DNA from 3 places in the Burkholderia stabilis genome. Region 3 is predicted to be linked to each of the others. Evidence: predicted binding sites of a transcription regulator. Region 3 holds the regulator's gene; each other region holds the start of a gene.
What was found. Region 3 encodes LexA, which represses DNA repair genes until DNA is damaged. Its sites were predicted from a motif close to ACTGTATNNNNATACAGT; they were not measured.
Positions count from the first base shown of each region.

Region 1 (5,836 bases), 1.4 Mb from region 3:
CGCCTTCTGCGTCGCGAGTTCGAGCTGCGGGTTCGCGTAGTGGGTGAGCGCCTTGAACAGCGGGAAGTAGGTCAGCGCCGCGATCAGGCAGCCCGCGAGGATGATCGGCTTGCGGCCGATCTTGTCCGACAGCGAACCGAAGAACAGGAAGAACGGCGTGCCGATCAGCAGTGCGATCGCGATCAGGATGTTCGCGCTTGCGCCATCGACCTTCAGCGTCTGCGTGAGGAAGAACAGCGCGTAGAACTGGCCCGTGTACCACACGACGGCCTGGCCGGCGGTCAGGCCGACGAGCGCGAGGATCACGATCTTCAGGTTCTTCCACTGGCCGAACGCCTCGGTCAGCGGCGCCTTCGACGTCTTGCCTTCCGCCTTGATGCGCAGGAACACCGGCGATTCGTTCAACTGCATCCGGATCCACACCGACACCGCGAGCAGCAGGATCGACGCGACGAACGGCACGCGCCAGCCCCAGCTGCCGAACGCTTCCTCGCCGATGAACGTGCGCACGCCGAGGATCACGAGCAGCGACAGGAACAGCCCGAGCGTCGCGGTCGTCTGGATCCACGCGGTGTAGAAGCCGCGCCGGTTGGCCGGCGCATGCTCCGCGACGTAGGTCGCCGCGCCGCCGTACTCGCCGCCGAGCGCGAGGCCCTGCAACAGCCGCATCGCAATGAAGATCACGGGCGCGGCGATGCCGATCGACGCGTAACCGGGCAGGAAGCCGACCACGAACGTTGAGACGCCCATGATCACGATCGTCACGAGGAACGTGTGCTTGCGGCCGACCATGTCGCCGAGCCGGCCGAACACGATCGCGCCGAACGGCCGCACCGCGAAACCGGCGGCAAAGCCGAGCAGCGTGAAGATGAATGCGGCGGTCGGATTGACGCCGGAGAAGAAGCTCTTGCTGATATAGGCCGCGAGTGAGCCGGCCAGGTAAAAGTCGTACCACTCGAACACGGTGCCGAGCGACGACGCGAAGATCACCTTCTTTTCTTCGCCCGTCATCGGCGAGTGCGAAATTTGCCCGCCTAACGTTGCCATGAATCGTCTCCAAGTCCCTTGATATAGATGTGCGGCCGCCTTGGGAGGGGCGGGCCTGTCGACGATTATTGGCACGGAAACTTACGGCGCACTGACTCGCGCGCATAAAACGGATGCGCGTTAACCCGCGCCGAACCGGGTGCTTCGCGTAGCGAACGTGGTGTGAACGTCCGGCAAAACACCCGTTTCGGCGCTGTCGCGGCGCGTTGCCGCGGTGCATGTCAGGGTTAATCCGGGGCGGTGTCCGACAGCGGCAGGCTGACGCGCACGAGCGTGCCGGCGAGTCGCGGCGCGTGCTGGTAGACGTGATCGTCGAGCGTCAGCGTGCCGCCGTGCTGCGTGGTGATCTCGCGCACGATCGCGAGCCCGAGGCCGCTGCCGTCGCCTTCGCGGCCGAGGATCCGGTAGAAGCGCTCGACGACGCGCTCGCGTTCGGCGGCCGGGATGCCGGGCCCCGTGTCCTCGACTTCGAGATGCACGAGCCGCGCCGCCGGCTCGGCGCGCACACGCACCGTGATGCGGCCGCCGTCCGGCGTGTAGCGGATCGCGTTGTCGATCAGGTTGCCGAGCATCTCGCGCAGCATCACCGGGTTGCCGTCGACGTCGAGCGGCGCATCGTCCGGCGGGCCTTCGTAGCCGAGATCCATCCGCTTCGCGAGCGCGGCCTGTACCCAGTCGCGCACCGCACGCCGCGCGAGCGCGGCAATCTCGACCGGCTCGAACGTGAGCCCGCTCGCGCGATTCTCGGCGCGCGCGAGCGCAAGCAGCTGCGTGACGAGCCGTGCGGCCTGCTCGGAGCTCGTCGCGATCTGCTCGAGCGAGCGCTGCACGTCGGGCGGGACGGGGTGGCGCAGCGCGAACTCGGCCTGCGTGCGCAGGCCCGCGAGCGGTGTCTTCATCTGATGCGCGGCGTCGGCGATGAAGCGCTTTTGCAGCGCCATGTTCTGTTCGAGACGCGCGAGCAGGTCGTTGAAGGAGGTCACGAGCGGCTCGATCTCGGGTGGCGCGCGCTGCGCCTCGACGGGCGACAGGTCGTCGGGCCGCCGCGCGCGGATGTGCGCCTGCAGCGCGTTGAGCGGCGCGAGCCCGCGCGACAGCCCGAACCAGACGAGCAGGATCGCGAGCGGCAGGATCACGAATTGCGGCAGGATCACGCCCTTGATGATGTCGTTCGCGAGCGCGTTGCGCTTGTCGAGCGTCTCGCCGACCTGCACGAGCACCGGCTGCGTGCCGCTCGTTTGCGGCAGTGCGACCGTCGTATACGCGACGCGCACGTCGTTGCCGCGCAGCAGGTCGTCGCGGAACACGACGACACCGGGCGGCGGGCGATCCTCGTCGCGCGGCAGCGGCATGTCGGCTTCGCCTGCGACCAGCTCGCCGCGCGTGCCGAGCACCTGGAAGTAAACACTGTCGACGTTGTCCGCGCGCAGGAAGTCGCGCGTCTGCTCCGGCAGCGTCAGCTCGGCGACGCCGTTGACCGGATGGATCTGCCGCGCGAGCACGTAGGCGTTGGTCTCGAGCGCGCGGTCGAACGGGCTGTTCGCGATCGTCTTCGCGACGAGATAGGTGACGGCGATGCTCATCGGCCACAGCAGCAGCAGCGGCGCGAGCATCCAGTCGAGGATTTCGCCGAACAGCGAGCGCGGGCGCGGGGCCTCGGGCGCATCGGTTTCGTCGGGCGGCGCGAACGGGTTCTCGTAGCGCGCGTCGCGCGCCTCGTCGGCGGCCGACGAAGGCGCGCCGCTCGGGTGGCGGGAATGGGCCGGCGTGGCCATCGCGGCGACGGCCGGCTTCAGCGCAGCGGCGTGCCGGCCACCGCGGGCTGGGGCGCCGTCGTGTCGGCAGGCGCGGCGGCGGGCGCGACCTTCTCGAGGCAATAGCCGAGGCCGCGCACGGTCGAGATCCGGACGCCGCTCGGTTCGATCTTCTTGCGCAACCGGTGCACGTAGACCTCGATCGCGTTGTTGCTGACTTCCTCGCCCCATTCGCACAGATGGTCGACGAGCTGCTCCTTCGACACGAGCCGGCCGATCCGCTGCAGCAGCACTTCGAGCAGGCCGAGCTCACGCGCGGACAGGTCGAGCACGCGGTCGTTCGCATACGCGATGCGGCCGACCTGGTCGAACGCGAGCGAGCCGTGGCGCACGACGGTCGGGCCGCCGCCCGCGCCGCGCCGCGTCAGCGCGCGCACGCGCGCCTCGAGCTCGTTGAGTGCGAACGGTTTTGCCATGTAGTCGTCCGCGCCGAGGTCTAGCCCCTTCACGCGCTCGTCGACGCTGTCGGCGGCGGTCAGGATCAGCACGGGGAGGTTGGAGTTGCGCGCGCGCAGGCGCTTGAGCACGTCGAGGCCGGACATTTTCGGCAGCCCGAGATCGAGGATCAGCAGATCGAATGTCTGCATCGACAGCGCGGTATCGGCGTCGACGCCGCTCTTCACGTGGTCGACCGCATAGCCCGATTGGCGGAGTGACCGGGTGAGGCCGTCCGCGAGTATGCTGTCGTCTTCGGCGATGAGAATTCGCATGTTGCTGACCGATGGCCGGCAGGGCGTTCGCGCCGGCGCGGCTGTCTCCGAAGTGATTCGTGTACAACGCAGCCTGCATTGCGGGCTTGCATAAAACACTGTTTTTTTATACAGTGTCTGCATTCGTGGGCGGCGCTTGAAAGCGGGCGCGCCTCTAACAGACGCTGCTCATCATAGCAAAGGACGATTCATGGAAGATAGCAAGAAAGGCTCCGGGATGACCGCCGAGAAGAGCAAGGCGCTTGCGGCCGCACTCGCGCAGATCGAGAAGCAGTTCGGCAAAGGGTCGATCATGCGCATGGGCGACGGCGAGGCGGCGGAGGATATCCAGGTCGTCTCCACGGGCTCGCTGGGTCTCGACATCGCACTGGGCGTCGGCGGCCTGCCGCGCGGCCGGGTGGTCGAAATCTACGGTCCGGAATCGTCCGGTAAAACCACGCTCACGCTGCAGGTCATCGCCGAACTGCAGAAGATCGGCGGCACGGCTGCGTTCATCGACGCCGAACACGCGCTCGACGTTCAGTACGCGTCGAAGCTCGGCGTGAACGTGCCGGAACTGCTGATCTCGCAGCCGGACACCGGCGAGCAGGCGCTTGAAATCACCGACGCGCTGGTGCGCTCGGGCTCGATCGACATGATCGTCATCGACTCGGTCGCGGCGCTCGTGCCGAAGGCCGAAATCGAAGGCGAGATGGGCGATTCGCTGCCGGGCCTGCAGGCGCGCCTGATGTCGCAGGCGCTGCGCAAGCTGACCGGCACGATCAAGCGCACGAACTGCCTCGTGATCTTCATCAACCAGATCCGGATGAAGATCGGCGTGATGTTCGGCAACCCGGAAACCACGACGGGCGGCAACGCGCTGAAGTTCTATGCGTCGGTGCGCCTTGATATCCGCCGGATCGGCTCGATCAAGAAGAACGACGAGGTGATCGGCAACGAAACCCGCGTGAAGGTCGTCAAGAACAAGGTATCGCCGCCGTTCCGCGAAGCGATCTTCGACATCCTGTATGGCGAGGGCATTTCGCGCCAGGGCGAGATCATCGATCTCGGCGTGCAGGCGAAGATCGTCGACAAGGCGGGCGCCTGGTACAGCTACAACGGCGAGAAGATCGGCCAGGGCAAGGACAACGCGCGTGAATTCCTGCGCGAGAATCCGGAAATCGCACGCGAGATCGAGAACCGCATTCGCGAATCGCTCGGTGTCGTTGCCATGCCCGATGGCGTAGTCAACGAAGCCGAGGCGGTGGACGAAGAAGAGTGATGGTCGGGCGCCGAGGTCAGGCTGGCGAACCGGAGGAGAGCGACACGCCCGAAACGGCGGGTCGCTCCGGCCGGCGAGCCGGGCCCTCGGGTGCTGATCGGCGGGGCGCAGGCAGCAACGCAGCGAACCGCACCGCGACGAGGGCATCCGAGGATGCCCTCGTTTCGTTTGAGATTGCCGCGCCCGACGATCCGTTCGAAGACGATGAGTCGTTCGACGCGCACGATCGCTCGCGCCGTCGCGTGTCCGGTGTCAGCTTCCCGGGCGATCGCGCACCGGATGGAGCGGCGCCGGCCAGGGAAGATGTCTATACGCGCAGCAGCCAGCATCCACGCCGCACGCGCCATGCGCCTGGCGCGGCCTCCGGCGAGGATCCGGGCGCCGGCGAGCGCAAGTCGTCGAAGCCGCCGCGTTCGTTGAAGGGCCGCGCGCTCGGTTATCTGTCCAGGCGCGAATACAGCCGCACGGAACTCGCGCGCAAGCTCGCGCCGTACGTCGGCGAAGACGAATCCGTCGAGCCGCTGCTTGATGCGCTGGAAAAGGACGGCTGGCTGTCCGACGCACGCTTTGCCGAGAGTCTCGTGCATCGCCGCGCATCGCGCGTCGGCGTCGCGCGCATCGTCAGCGAGCTGAAGCGCCATGCGGTCGGCGACACGCTGGTCGAAGAGGTGAATGCGCAGCTGCGCGAGACCGAATGGACGCGTGCGCAGGCGGTCTGGCGCAAGAAATTCGGTGCACTGCCGCAAACGCCGGCCGAGCGTGCGAAGCAGGCGCGCTTTCTCGCCGCGCGCGGCTTCTCGAGCGCGACCATCGTGAAGTTGCTGAAGGTCGGCGACGATTTCCCGATCGACGACTGACCGGCCGGTCGCGCGCGTGCCGCGCGATTTTGCTGCAATGCAACCGCTTCCGGACAGGCGGGAATACCCGCCGTCGCGTCAAACTGTCTCAAATACCCAATATGCTAAAATCCATGGGTTTTCCTCTTCGGCCTCAACCTCCAGCAT
Region 1 covers NZ_CP016442.1:3,331,856-3,337,691, forward strand. Annotated here, with positions in the region: gene BBJ41_RS15510 (MFS transporter) at 1-1,047, opposite strand, end outside; gene BBJ41_RS15515 (sensor histidine kinase) at 1,275-2,822, opposite strand; gene BBJ41_RS15520 (response regulator transcription factor) at 2,840-3,571, opposite strand; gene recA (recombinase RecA) at 3,762-4,832, shown strand; gene recX (recombination regulator RecX) at 4,832-5,689, shown strand; gene BBJ41_RS15535 (DUF2889 domain-containing protein) at 5,835-5,836, shown strand, end outside.
Region 1: a site for LexA is predicted at 3,669-3,686, ahead of recA (recombinase RecA). Genes of this name have one in related genera too.

Region 2 (5,836 bases), on a different replicon from region 3:
TACAGCGTGCCGCCGGGCAGCAAGACCGAGCAACTGCTCGACCAGCTCGGCCGCCACGGCCATCGCCCGGCACACATCCACTTCTTCGTTTCCGCGGACGGATATCGTAAGCTGACGACGCAGATCAACATCGAAGGCGATCCGCATCTGTGGGACGACTTCGCATTCGCGACGCGCGAAGGGCTGATCCCGGCCGTCAGGCAGGCCGAAGGCGCGGAAGGCAAGCCGTATGGCGTCGACGGGCAGTTCGCGCTGATCGACTTCGATTTCTCGCTGCTCAAGGAAAAGCAGGACGTGCCGGCGAGCGAAGTCGAGCGGGCCCGCGCGCAAGCCTGAGCGGCCTTCCCGTTCGACGAACCGATAACGCAAGGAGTGCAGAATGCTGTTTCATGTGGAAATGACCGTCCGTCTGCCGGCGGACATGGATCCGGTCAAGGCGGCGACGCTGAAGGCGGAAGAAAAGGCGATGTGCCAGCGGTTGATGAACGAAGGGATCTGGCGGCATCTGTGGCGGATCGCGGGGCGGTATGCGAACGTCAGTATTTTCGATGTCGAGAGCGTGCAGCAGTTGCATGACCTGCTGAGTCAGTTGCCGTTGTTCCCGTATATGGAGCTCGAGGTGCGGGCGCTGTGCCGGCATCCTTCGTCGGTGCGGGAAGACGATCGGTAAGTAATGCGAATCGCGGTCGTCATCGAACAGCCGCGAGCAAAACGACACGGGCGGCAGGCGATTTTTCGCAGGCCGCCCGTGTTGCTTGGCATTCGCCGGTTGCCGGTGTTGCCGCGCTTCGCGATGCGCGGCACGCGTCATGCAACCAGATGCGCCGCAAACCCCGCCTTCTCCGGCGCAATCCCCGCCTTCAGCGTCAGCGCCGGAATCTCGTAATCGCCCGCATTCTGCCGCCGGAACGGAATCGGCTGCGTGGTCCACAGATCATCGAGACGCTTGCCGAGCGCCGCACGTGTTTCATCGAAGCGCGCGTCGTTCATCTTTCCCGTCCGGTAGATCACGAACGGCGGCAGCACGTCGAAGCCGGGGTAATACAGAATGCCGTGCTGGATCGGGAACAGCACGTCGTCGATCGGCCCGTTGATGCCGCGCGCACTGTAGTGCGACTCCCACCCGCCTGCCGTAACGACCACCATCGCCCGCTTACCTGCAAACGAACCTTCGCCATAGCGGCTGCCCCAGTGCGTATCGGAATGCTCGCCGACCCCGTACGCAAACCCGTACGCATACACGCGCTCCACCCAGCCCTTCATGATCGCCGGCATCGAGAACCACCACAGCGGAAACTGCAGGATCACCGCGTCGGCCCACTTCAGCTTGTCCTGCTCGCGCGCGATGTCTTCGCTCTGCGTGCCCGCCGCGAACGCACGCTTCGAATCGAGCGACGGATCGAAACGTGCGTCGGGTTCGCGGTCCGTCACGTCGTTTTCATCGAGCACGGGCTTCCAGTTCATCGCATACAGGTCGGTCACCTGCACCGCATGGCCGCCCGCTTCGAGATGCTCGACGGCGAAGTCGCGCAGTGCGCCGTTCAGCGAACGCGGCTCGGGATGGGCATAAACGATCAGCACATTCATTTTCGGTACTCCGTGAATTGAATGACTGCAGGATGCCGGCGCCAGCGGTATATTTGAAATGAATTTCTGAAATTCCAGGTATAGCGATGAACAATTTCAGGCGACTAGATCTGAACCTGCTCGTGACGCTGGACGTGCTGCTCGCCGAGCACAACGTCACACGCGCCGCCGAAAAGCTGAACATGTCGCAGCCGTCGGTCAGCGTGCAATTGCAGAAGCTGCGCGACGTGTTCGGCGATCCGCTGCTGCTGCCGGGGCCGCGCGGGATGCGACCGACCGCGCGCGCGGAAGCGCTGCGCGAGCCGCTGCGGGAGGCGCTCGAAGCCGTCGAGCGCGCCGTGCTCCGCGCCACGCCTTTCGATCCCGCAACCGCGACGAACACGTGGCGCGTGGCCGCAACCGACTACGGCGAATCGACGATCATGCTGCCCGCGTTGAATACGCTGCGCTCGGCCGCGCCCGGTACGCGGCTCGCCGTCGTCGAACTCGTGCCGCCGCGCATCGAACAGGATGCGGAGCGAAACGGCATCGACCTCGCGTTCCATACGACCGAGGGCTCGCCGGAAGGGATGCGGCGTCTGCCGCTGTTCGTCGAACGCTACGTGCTGGTCGGCCGCGCGGGGCACCCGAAGCTGAAACGGCGGCCGACGCTCGCGCAGTTCTGCACGCTCGAGCATGTGATCGTGTCACCCGACGGCGGCGGTTTCTTCGGTGTGACGGACGACGCGCTCGCGCAAGCCGGCGTCACACGCCGCGTCGTGCTGTCGGTCCCGCATTTCCTGTTCGTGATGTCGGTGGTCGCCAGCACCGATCTCGTCGCGATGCTGCCCGAGCGGCTCGCGCGCGACACGCCGGCGCTGCGGGTCGTCGACGCGCCCGTCGACGTGCCCGGCTACGAAATGTCGATGCTGTGGCACGAGCGCGTACATCGCGATCCGGCGCACCGCTGGCTGCGCGAAACCATCGCGGCATCGGTGTAGGCGGCACGCGACCGACGCATTCGACGCAAACCGGCGTCTGCCGCTTTCCCGACGCCGCCGCTCCCCGCCCGCAAGATTTTTCATCCGGAGCTTGAAACCGCCCCGAACACTGTATATATTTACAGTACTTTTGCACCATTTGACCCGAATTCCGTCACCCAATGACGGACGGACTTTTGTGAGGCGACCATGTTCCAGTCATCCGCATTCGATCCCGAGCAACCTGGCTTCAATCCCCTTCACTTCGAGCGCGCCGCGCAGCGGGCGGTCGTCGATCTACAGCGTGTCGTCGGCGGTCCCGCGCAGCGGGCGCTTGGCCTGCGGCGGCGCAGCCATCCGGCCGCGGTCCGTACGATGAGCTGGGAGGCGCTGTTGAACGTCGAAGAGCTGGCTTTCTCGAATACCGGCTTCCTGAACCGCAACGACCCGACCGTCGTCGATGCGTTCATCCGGCTGCGCGACAGCCGGCTCGTCGCGGCGGACACCGAGGAAGCCGTCGACTGGAAACGCGACGACGACGACCTCCCCGCCGTCTACCTGATCGTCAAGGCGATGCTCGAAGCGGAAGAAACCGAGACGCAACGCGCCGAGATGGAGTGACGGTAACCGGCGCGGCACTCCGGTCGCGCCGCGCCCGCGCTGGCGCCGATTTCCGATACGGCGTGTGCGATCGTGGCCACGCGCCGCCGCATCATCGGGCGGCCGTCGATCAAAGCCGCGCCGCGAGGCGCGCGCCCTGATCGATCGCGCGCTTCGCGTCGAGTTCGGCGGCCAGTTCCGCGCCGCCGATCAGGTGCACCGAGCGTCCGGCCGCCTGCAACGGCGCGAGCAGCGCGCGCTGCGGCTCCTGCCCCGTGCAGAGCACGATCGTGTCGGCTTCGATCAGTTCATGATCGGTGCGCTGCTCGCCGTACGACACGTGCAACCCGCGCGCATCGATCAGCTCGTAGTTCACGCCGCCGATCATCTTCACCTGCTTCATCTTCAGCGTCGCGCGGTGAATCCAGCCGGTCGTCTTGCCGAGCCCCTTGCCGAGCGGCGCGGCCTTGCGCTGCAGCAGCGTCACTTCACGCGCGGGCGCCGCAACCTGTGCACGCGTCACGCCGCCGCGCGTCGCGGCCGGGTCGGTCACGCCCCATTCGGCCTTCCACTCTTCCAGATCGAGCGCCGGCGATTCGCCGTCCTGCACCAGGTATTCGGCAACGTCGAAGCCGATCCCGCCCGCGCCGACCACCGCGACACGCCGGCCGACCGGCAGCTTGCCCGCGAGCACATCGATATAGCTGAGCACGTTCGGCCCGTCCTGCCCGGGGATCTTCGGGTCGCGCGGCGCGACGCCGGTCGCGAGCACGATCTCGTCGTAACCGCCCGCGATCAGGTCGCTCGCGTCGACGCGGCGGTTCAGGTGCAGGTTCACGCCGGTCAGTTCGACCTGACGGCCGAAGTAGCGCAGCGCTTCATGAAACTCTTCCTTGCCCGGAACCTGCTTCGCCATGTTGAACTGGCCGCCGATCTCGGACGCGCCGTCGAACAGGTCGACATGATGGCCACGCTGCGCCAGCACGGTCGAGCATGCGAGCCCGGCCGGCCCCGCGCCGACCACGGCGATGCGCTTCGGCTGCGGCGCGGGTGCGTATTTCAGTTCCGTCTCGTGGCACGCGCGCGGATTCAGCAGGCACGACGCGATCTTGTTCTTGAACGCGTGGTCGAGGCACGCCTGATTGCAGCCGATGCAGGTGTTGATCTCGTCGGCACGGCCCTGCGCGGCCTTGACGACGAACTCCGCATCGGCGAGCAGCGGGCGCGCCATCGACACCATGTCCGCGCAGCCGTCCGCGAGAATCTGCTCGGCCACTTCGGGCCGGTTGATCCGGTTGGTCGTCACGAGCGGGATGCCGACCTCGCCCTTCATCTTCTTCGTCACCCATGCGAACGCGCCGCGCGGCACCGACGTCGCGATCGTCGGCACGCGCGCCTCGTGCCAGCCGATCCCCGTGTTGATGATCGTCGCGCCCGCGCGCTCGGCAGCCTTCGCGAGCTGCACGGTCTCGCTCCAGTCGCTGCCGTCGGGAATCAGGTCGAGCATCGACAACCGGTAGATCAGGATGAAATCGCGGCCGACCGCTTCGCGCGTGCGCTCGATGATCTCGATCGGCAGCCGGATGCGGTTCTCGTACGAACCGCCCCACTGATCGGTGCGCTTGTTCGTATGCATCGAGATGAACTGGTTGATCAGGTAACCCTCGGAACCCATGATCTCGACGCCGTCGTAACCGGCTTCGCGCGCGAGCTGCGCGCAGCGGACGAACGCGCGAATCTGCCGCTCGACGCCGCGCGCGCTCAGCTCGTGCGGCGCGAACGGCGAAATCGGCGACTTGATCTTCGACGGCGCCACCGCGAACGGGTGGTAGCCGTAGCGGCCCGTATGCAGGATCTGCAGCGCGATCTTGCCGTCCTCCGCATGCACGGCTTCAGTGATCTCGCGGTGCCGCCGCGCGGCGCCCGACGTCATCAGCGTGCCGCCGAACGGCTTGGTCCAGCCGGCCACGTTCGGCGCGAAGCCGCCCGTCACGATCAGGCCGACGCCGCCGCGCGCGCGTTCGGCGAAATATTCGGCGAGCCGCGGCAGCGTCTTGCGGCTGTCCTCGAGGCCCGTGTGCATCGAGCCCATCAGCACGCGGTTCTTCAGCGTCGTGAAGCCGAGATCGAGCGGCGCGAGCAGGTGGGGAAAGGTTGTCGTCATGATGAGCCTGCCAATAAGCGATGCCTGCCATCGTAGGCGCGCGCCGCCTTGAACGTGAGGGGGCAAACAGCCATAATGCTTGTCATTTCCGGCCAAAACGACATGACTCCCCCGCCTCGCAAAGACCAGCTCGGGCTGCGCCGGCCGACGATTCCGGTCGCCTATACGCGCCTGCTGCTGCAGGCGCTGGCCGCGCGCGGCGTCGACCTGGCCGCCGTGCGCGCCGGCACGGGCCTGCGTGACGCCGTGTTGGCCGAACCGGACGCGCGCGTCGCGCCGTCGCAGTGGGGCCGGCTCGTGTTGAATGCGATCGAGATCGGCGGCGATCCGGGCATCGGGCTCGCGTTCGGGCTGCTGCTGAAGCCGACCGTGCACGGCTTCCTCGGCTATGCGACGCTGACCGCGCGGGACATCCGCGAAGCGCTGTCCGTCACGCAGCGCTACTTCCGGATGCGCAACCGCCAGTATCGTCTGACCAGCGCGGAGGACGAGCACGGCGCGACGCTCGAACTGCACGGCGTGCAGG
Region 2 covers NZ_CP016443.1:3,083,167-3,089,002, reverse strand. Annotated here, with positions in the region: gene catA (catechol 1,2-dioxygenase) at 1-336, shown strand, start outside; gene catC (muconolactone Delta-isomerase) at 380-670, shown strand; gene BBJ41_RS31670 (NAD(P)H-dependent oxidoreductase) at 808-1,587, opposite strand; gene BBJ41_RS31665 (LysR family transcriptional regulator) at 1,674-2,567, shown strand; gene BBJ41_RS31660 (DUF2471 family protein) at 2,757-3,167, shown strand; gene BBJ41_RS31655 (NADPH-dependent 2,4-dienoyl-CoA reductase) at 3,277-5,310, opposite strand; gene BBJ41_RS31650 (AraC family transcriptional regulator) at 5,386-5,836, shown strand, end outside.
Region 2: a site for LexA is predicted at 2,676-2,693, ahead of BBJ41_RS31660 (DUF2471 family protein). Genes of this name have one in related genera too.

Region 3 (5,836 bases):
CATCATCACGCTCGACCCGACCGTGCCGGCAGCGAGGAACGCGATATACGACACGCCGTCGACATGCCCGAGCATCAGGCCGAGCCCGAAACCCAGCCCGAACAGATAGATCATCGGATCGGCCAGATTGCCGAACATCGACGCGAGCGCGAGCTTGCGCCAGACGAGATAGTTGCGCCGCCATACGGCGATCCAGTTGGTTGCGTTCGCGGGCATCGCGATCGCGAAGCGTGACGCGCGCGGCGAGGCGGACGGTGTGGCGGCGGAATAATTGCGGACGTCCATGGTCGATCAGTCCTGCATTTCGCGGCCCGTGAGCCGCAGGAACACATCCTCCAGATTGGCCGGGCGATGCAGATAGCGCAACCCCGGACGACCCTTGAGTCGCGCACTGAGCGGCTCGGGGTCGCTCACGTAGCAGAACAGCGTCTCGCCGCTGATCTCGGTGTGCTTTGCGAACGCCGCGAGCTCGTCGCGCAGGGCGGCTGGATCGGGCCCGTAGATTTCGATCACGTCGCAGCCGATTTCCGATTCGATCAATGCATGCGGCGCGCCTTCCGCGATCTTGCGGCCTTCCTCGATCACGCACAGCCGGTCGCACAGGCGTTCGGCTTCTTCCATGAAGTGCGTGGTGATGAGGATCGTCTTGCCGCGCGCGAGCAGCGAGCGCAGCCGCTCCCACATCAGGTGTCGCGCCTGCGGATCGAGGCCCGTCGTCGGCTCGTCGAGCACCAGCACATCGGGATCGTTGACGAGCGCGCGGGCGAGCGTGAGGCGGCGCTTCATGCCGCCCGACAACTCGCCGACCTTCGCGTCGGCCTTGTTCTCGAGCTTCGCGAATTCGAGCAGCGGTTGCACGAGCGTGCGGGCAGCCTGCGCGGACATCCCGAAATAGCGGCTGAACACGAGCAGGTTCTCGCGCACGGTGAAATCGGGGTCGAGATTGTCGAACTGGGGGACGACACCGACACGCTGGCGCGCATGCCGCGCACGCGATGGAACCGGTTCGCCGCATAGCGAAATGGTGCCTGCATCGGGTTGCGCGAGGCCGAGCAGCATCTTCAGCGTCGTGGTCTTGCCGGCGCCGTTCGGCCCGAGCAGGCCGTAGCATTCGCCGGCCTGCACGTGGAAGGACAGGCCGTTGACGACGAGTTTGTCGCCATAGCGCTTTTCGACGTTACGGAAATCGATCGGTGCGACGGACATGGGCATGTTGTCGTTGTAAGCGGGCGCGGAAGCGTTCTGCTGGCGGATGCGTGGCCGGCTTGCGAACGGATCGGGCGAACATGTGTCACACGGGCATGACCGAAGCGCGACGCCGGCGCGTGATGGCCCGCTGGAGTACGAACGGGCCATTCTAGTGCATCGGCTGCGTCTCTTCAGGGCATGCCTGCACGGTGCGATGCATGCGCGCACCGATCGTGCACCGCATCATCGCGCACGCGCCGAGCGGGGCGAATCAGCGTTTTCCATCCCTTGCGTCCTGAATTGCGGCGCACCATGATGAATGCGTAGGCTCGTAGTCGCGACAGGGAGGTTTCATGGCTAGCTACAACAAGATTTTGCTGTGTTACGACGGTTCGCTCGAAGGGCGCAAGGCGCTGCGTTGCGGCGCCAATCTCGCACTCGACCTGAAGGCTGAAACGCATTTGCTGTCGGTGGTCGACATGCGATCGAGCATTGCGCAGAGTGCCGGCCTGCTGACCGATGTTGCGTGCGGCCGCTTCGAGGAAACCGCACGCGAGATTCTGCAGGAAGGCGTGAACTGGTTGCGCGAGCGCGGCGTGCAGGCCGAAGGTCATTTCGCGTTCGGCTATCCGATCGACGAAATCGCGAATCTCGCGTCGGAACTGAAGGTCGACCTCGTCGTCGTCGGCCACCGGTGCCGCAGCGGGTTGTCGAGATGGTGGATGGGGTCGGGCAATACGCAACTCCTCGATCGCGTGAACTGCAGCATTCTGGTGGCGTGTTCGTCGGCCGAAGAGCAGAAGGCTGAAATCGCGCGCGAGCGTGAAGCGGCCACCGCAAGCGGCAAATGACGCAATGAAGGACTGACGACCGGCGGTTCGCGCCGGTCAGGCGCTGCGCCGCATGTGCGGCGCGGGCGCCGACCGTAGCCGGCTACGCATGCAGGTTGATCGCGGACAACTTCCACGAAAACAGGCCGAAGCGGTGGAATATCGCCGCATAGCGCGTGCCGTCGGCGCTGCGCTGGTAGGTCACGACGAATTCGTCGATGTTCCGGTAGCCGGCGCTTGTTTGCTGCTGATGCGGCGGATGTGCTGCATCGCTCGGGCTGGCTGGTGCGGGAGTGGCCGGTGCCGGCGATGATGCGGCCACGGAAGCCGTGTCGCTGCCGGGAGCGGTTGCGCTTGCAGGCACCGGGCCGGCCTGCGTTGAGGCCGACGCATTGCCCGATGAAGTGCCTTGCGGCAGGTTCGACCATTCGGGCGGACGCTCGCCCGGATTGCCGCGCGGCGGCAATCCGCTCATCAGCGCGGCCACGCCCTCCGGGGTGGCGTACGCGTCGACCAGCGGGCCGATCAGCGCGGACCCGATCAGCGCACCGATCATCGCGAGCGGATTGTTTTTCTTCACCGCGTCGATCCGGCGCATCAACTCTTCCGTGACCTGCTGCTTCAGGCTGATGCGCAGCGACGGAAAATCGACATACTCACTGATGGCCTGCGCATCGCGCGCATCGATCGCCGATTTCAGGCGACCGAGCGCGACGTACGGTGACGCGTATGCGTAGCCGATCGCCGCCACGACGGCGATGGCCAGCACGACGATCAGCAAGGGCTTGAGCCGCCATGCGCGGCCCGACGATCCAGTCACGTTGCCTCCGGTGCGGACATGTTCCGCAATCAGAGACCGCCTTGCGCGGCCGATCGTTCCTCCGCGATGCAGCGATCGATCATCCGGCACACGGCATCGATCGTGCCGACCATGATCAGGCGCGAACGACCGTGATAGACGCGTACCGGCGCGCGGCGCGCGGGTTCCGCGTGATTCAGGCCGGCGTTCAGCGATACCCGCGCGAAAGCGGGCAGCGCCGATGGCAGCAGCGACGCCTGCCGTTCGACTGCGACTTCTTCTTCCACAGGCGCTGCCGCGGACAGCGGTGCGCAGGGTGTGCGGCCGCGCAGGTGACGCAGGCGACCGAATTGACGGAAAGGCAGCAGGCGGGCAAGGCGTTCCATGATGTTCTCCTCAGCGAGACGGAATGCGGAATGTCAGAGTTCGCCCGAGCGGATCAGCCCGACGGCGATGCCTTCCAGCGCGAATTCCGCGCTGCCGGCCTTGACGAAGATGTTTTCGTAATCCGGGTTCTCCGCGATCAGCTCGAGACCGCCCGGACGGCGCATCAGGCGCTTGACCGTGACGTCGTCGCCGAGACGCGCGACGATGATCTGGCCGTCCTTCGCTTCCGTGCGCTTCTGCACGGCGAGGAGGTCGCCGTCGAGAATGCCGGCGTCGCGCATCGACAGGCCGCGCACCTTCAGCAGGTAGTCGGGCTTGCTGGAGAACAGCGCGGGATCGCACGCGTAATGGTGCGAGATGTGCTCCTGCGCGAGGATCGGGCTACCTGCCGCGACGCGGCCGACGAGCGGCAGCGACAGCTGCATCAGGCCGGCGTGCGGCAGCGTGAACTGGTGCGGGGAATCTTCGAGGCCGAGCAGGCGGATGCCGCGCGACGCGCCGGCGGCCAGCTCGATCACGCCCTTGCGTGCCAGCGCACGCAGGTGCTCCTCGGCCGCATTCGGCGAGCTGAAGCCCAGTTCGGCCGCGATCTCGGCGCGGGTGGGAGGGAATCCGGAGCGCTCGATCGCGCGACGGATCAAGTCGAACACTTGCTGCTGACGGGCGGTGAGTTTGGTCATGGCTCAACTGTATGGATAGACAGTGAGCTGTATTTTTATACAGTACTTCGCGAATTTCAAGTGTTACTTGAGGTTCGACGCGATCACGCCGGTTCCGGCGTGATTTCGCGACGTCCGGACGCCGGTTCATCTGCCGCAACCGTCCATCCAGTATGCGTTAGCACTTTTGAGTATTAAAAAATGAGGAACGATTATTTTTAATCATGTAACCCGTTCGTTAGACTGGCCCGACATCGCAATACCGACAACACTGGAGAACCAAGGATGGCGAAGCGCAATACGGGGCTGGTGGGCGGAGTGGGCCGCCTGATCGCAACACTCGCGCTGGGCGCGGCGGCGGCGCTGGGCGTCGCGACGCACGCGCAGGCCGATACGACTTTCCTGAACGTGTCGTACGACCCGACGCGCGAGCTGTATCAGGATTTCAACCAGGCGTTCGGCAAGGAGTGGAAGGCGAAGACGGGCGAGACGGTCAACTTCAAGCAGTCGCACGGTGGCTCGGGCGCGCAGGCGCGTTCGGTGCTCGACGGCCTGCAGGCCGACGTCGTCACGCTGGCGCTCGCGTACGACATCGACGCGCTCGCGAACAAGGGGCTCGTGAACAAGGACTGGCAGAAGCGCCTGCCCGACAACGCGTCGCCGTACACGTCGACGATCGTGTTCCTCGTGCGCAAGGGCAATCCGAAGGGGATCAAGGACTGGGAAGACCTGACCAAGCCGGGCATCTCGATCGTCACGCCGAACCCGAAGACGTCGGGCGGCGCGCGCTGGAACTACCTGGCCGCGTGGGCGTATGCGCAGCACAAGCCGGGCGGCAACGAGCAGACGGCGAAGGAATTCGTCACGAAGCTCTACAAGAACGCAGGCGTGCTCGATTCGGGCGCACGGGGCGCGACGACGAGCTTCGTGCAGCGCGGGATCGGCGACGTGCTGATCGCGTGGGAAAACGAGGCGTTCCTGTCGGTGAAGGAGTTCGGCACCGACAAGTTCGAAATCGTCGTGCCGTCGGTGAGCATCCTGGCCGAGCCGCCCGTCGCGGTGGTCGACAAGGTGGTCGACAAGAAGGGCACGCGCAAGCTGGCCGAAGCGTACCTGAACTTCCTGTACAGCCCGCAGGGCCAGGAGATCGCGGCGCGCAACTACTACCGGCCGCGCTCGAAGAACGTGCCGGCGGAGCTGACGAAGCAGTTCCCGAAGCTGAAGCTGTACACGGTCGACGATACCTTCGGCGGCTGGACGAATGCGCAGAAGACGCATTTCGCGGACGGCGGCGTGTTCGATTCGATCTACAAGCCGCAGTAACGCCATAACGACAGCGGCGCGCCACGACAGCGCGCCGCCCCCCGACGGGCCGCCGGCGCAATTCATCGCGCCGGCGTTTGCGTCGGGCCCATGAGAAGCATCGACCCAGCAAGAGCATCCGATGACGACGTACACCTTTCGCAAGCCGAGCGCGCTGCCCGGTTTCGGCGTGACGCTCGGCATCACGGTGGCTTATTTGAGCCTCGTGGTGCTGATTCCGCTCGCCGCCACGTTCCTGAAGACCGCGACGCTGTCGTGGGACCAGTTCGTCACCGCCGTCACGTCGCCGCGCGTGCTCGCGTCGTACCGGCTGACGTTCTCGGCCGCGCTCGGCGGCGCCCTGATCAACGCCGTGTTCGGCTTCCTCGTCGCGTGGGTGCTCGTGCGCTACACGTTTCCGTTCAAGCGGCTCGTCGATGCAATCGTCGACCTGCCGTTCGCGCTGCCGACGTCGGTCGCGGGCATCTCGCTCGCGGCCGTCTACGCGACCAACGGCTGGGTCGGCCAGTATCTGGCGCCGCTCGGCATCAAGATCGCGTTCACGCCGGCCGGCGTGCTGGTCGCGCTGACCTTCATCGGGCTGCCGTTCGTCGTGCGCACCGTACAGCCGGTGCTCGAGGATTTCGAGCGCGAGCAGGAAGAGGCCGCAG
Region 3 covers NZ_CP016442.1:870,899-876,734, reverse strand. Annotated here, with positions in the region: gene BBJ41_RS04110 (ABC transporter permease) at 1-285, opposite strand, end outside; gene nodI (nodulation factor ABC transporter ATP-binding protein NodI) at 292-1,206, opposite strand; gene BBJ41_RS04100 (universal stress protein) at 1,542-2,039, shown strand; gene BBJ41_RS04095 (DUF2939 domain-containing protein) at 2,122-2,838, opposite strand; gene BBJ41_RS04090 (hypothetical protein) at 2,868-3,203, opposite strand; gene lexA (transcriptional repressor LexA) at 3,237-3,884, opposite strand; gene BBJ41_RS04080 (sulfate ABC transporter substrate-binding protein) at 4,149-5,186, shown strand; gene cysT (sulfate ABC transporter permease subunit CysT) at 5,308-5,836, shown strand, end outside.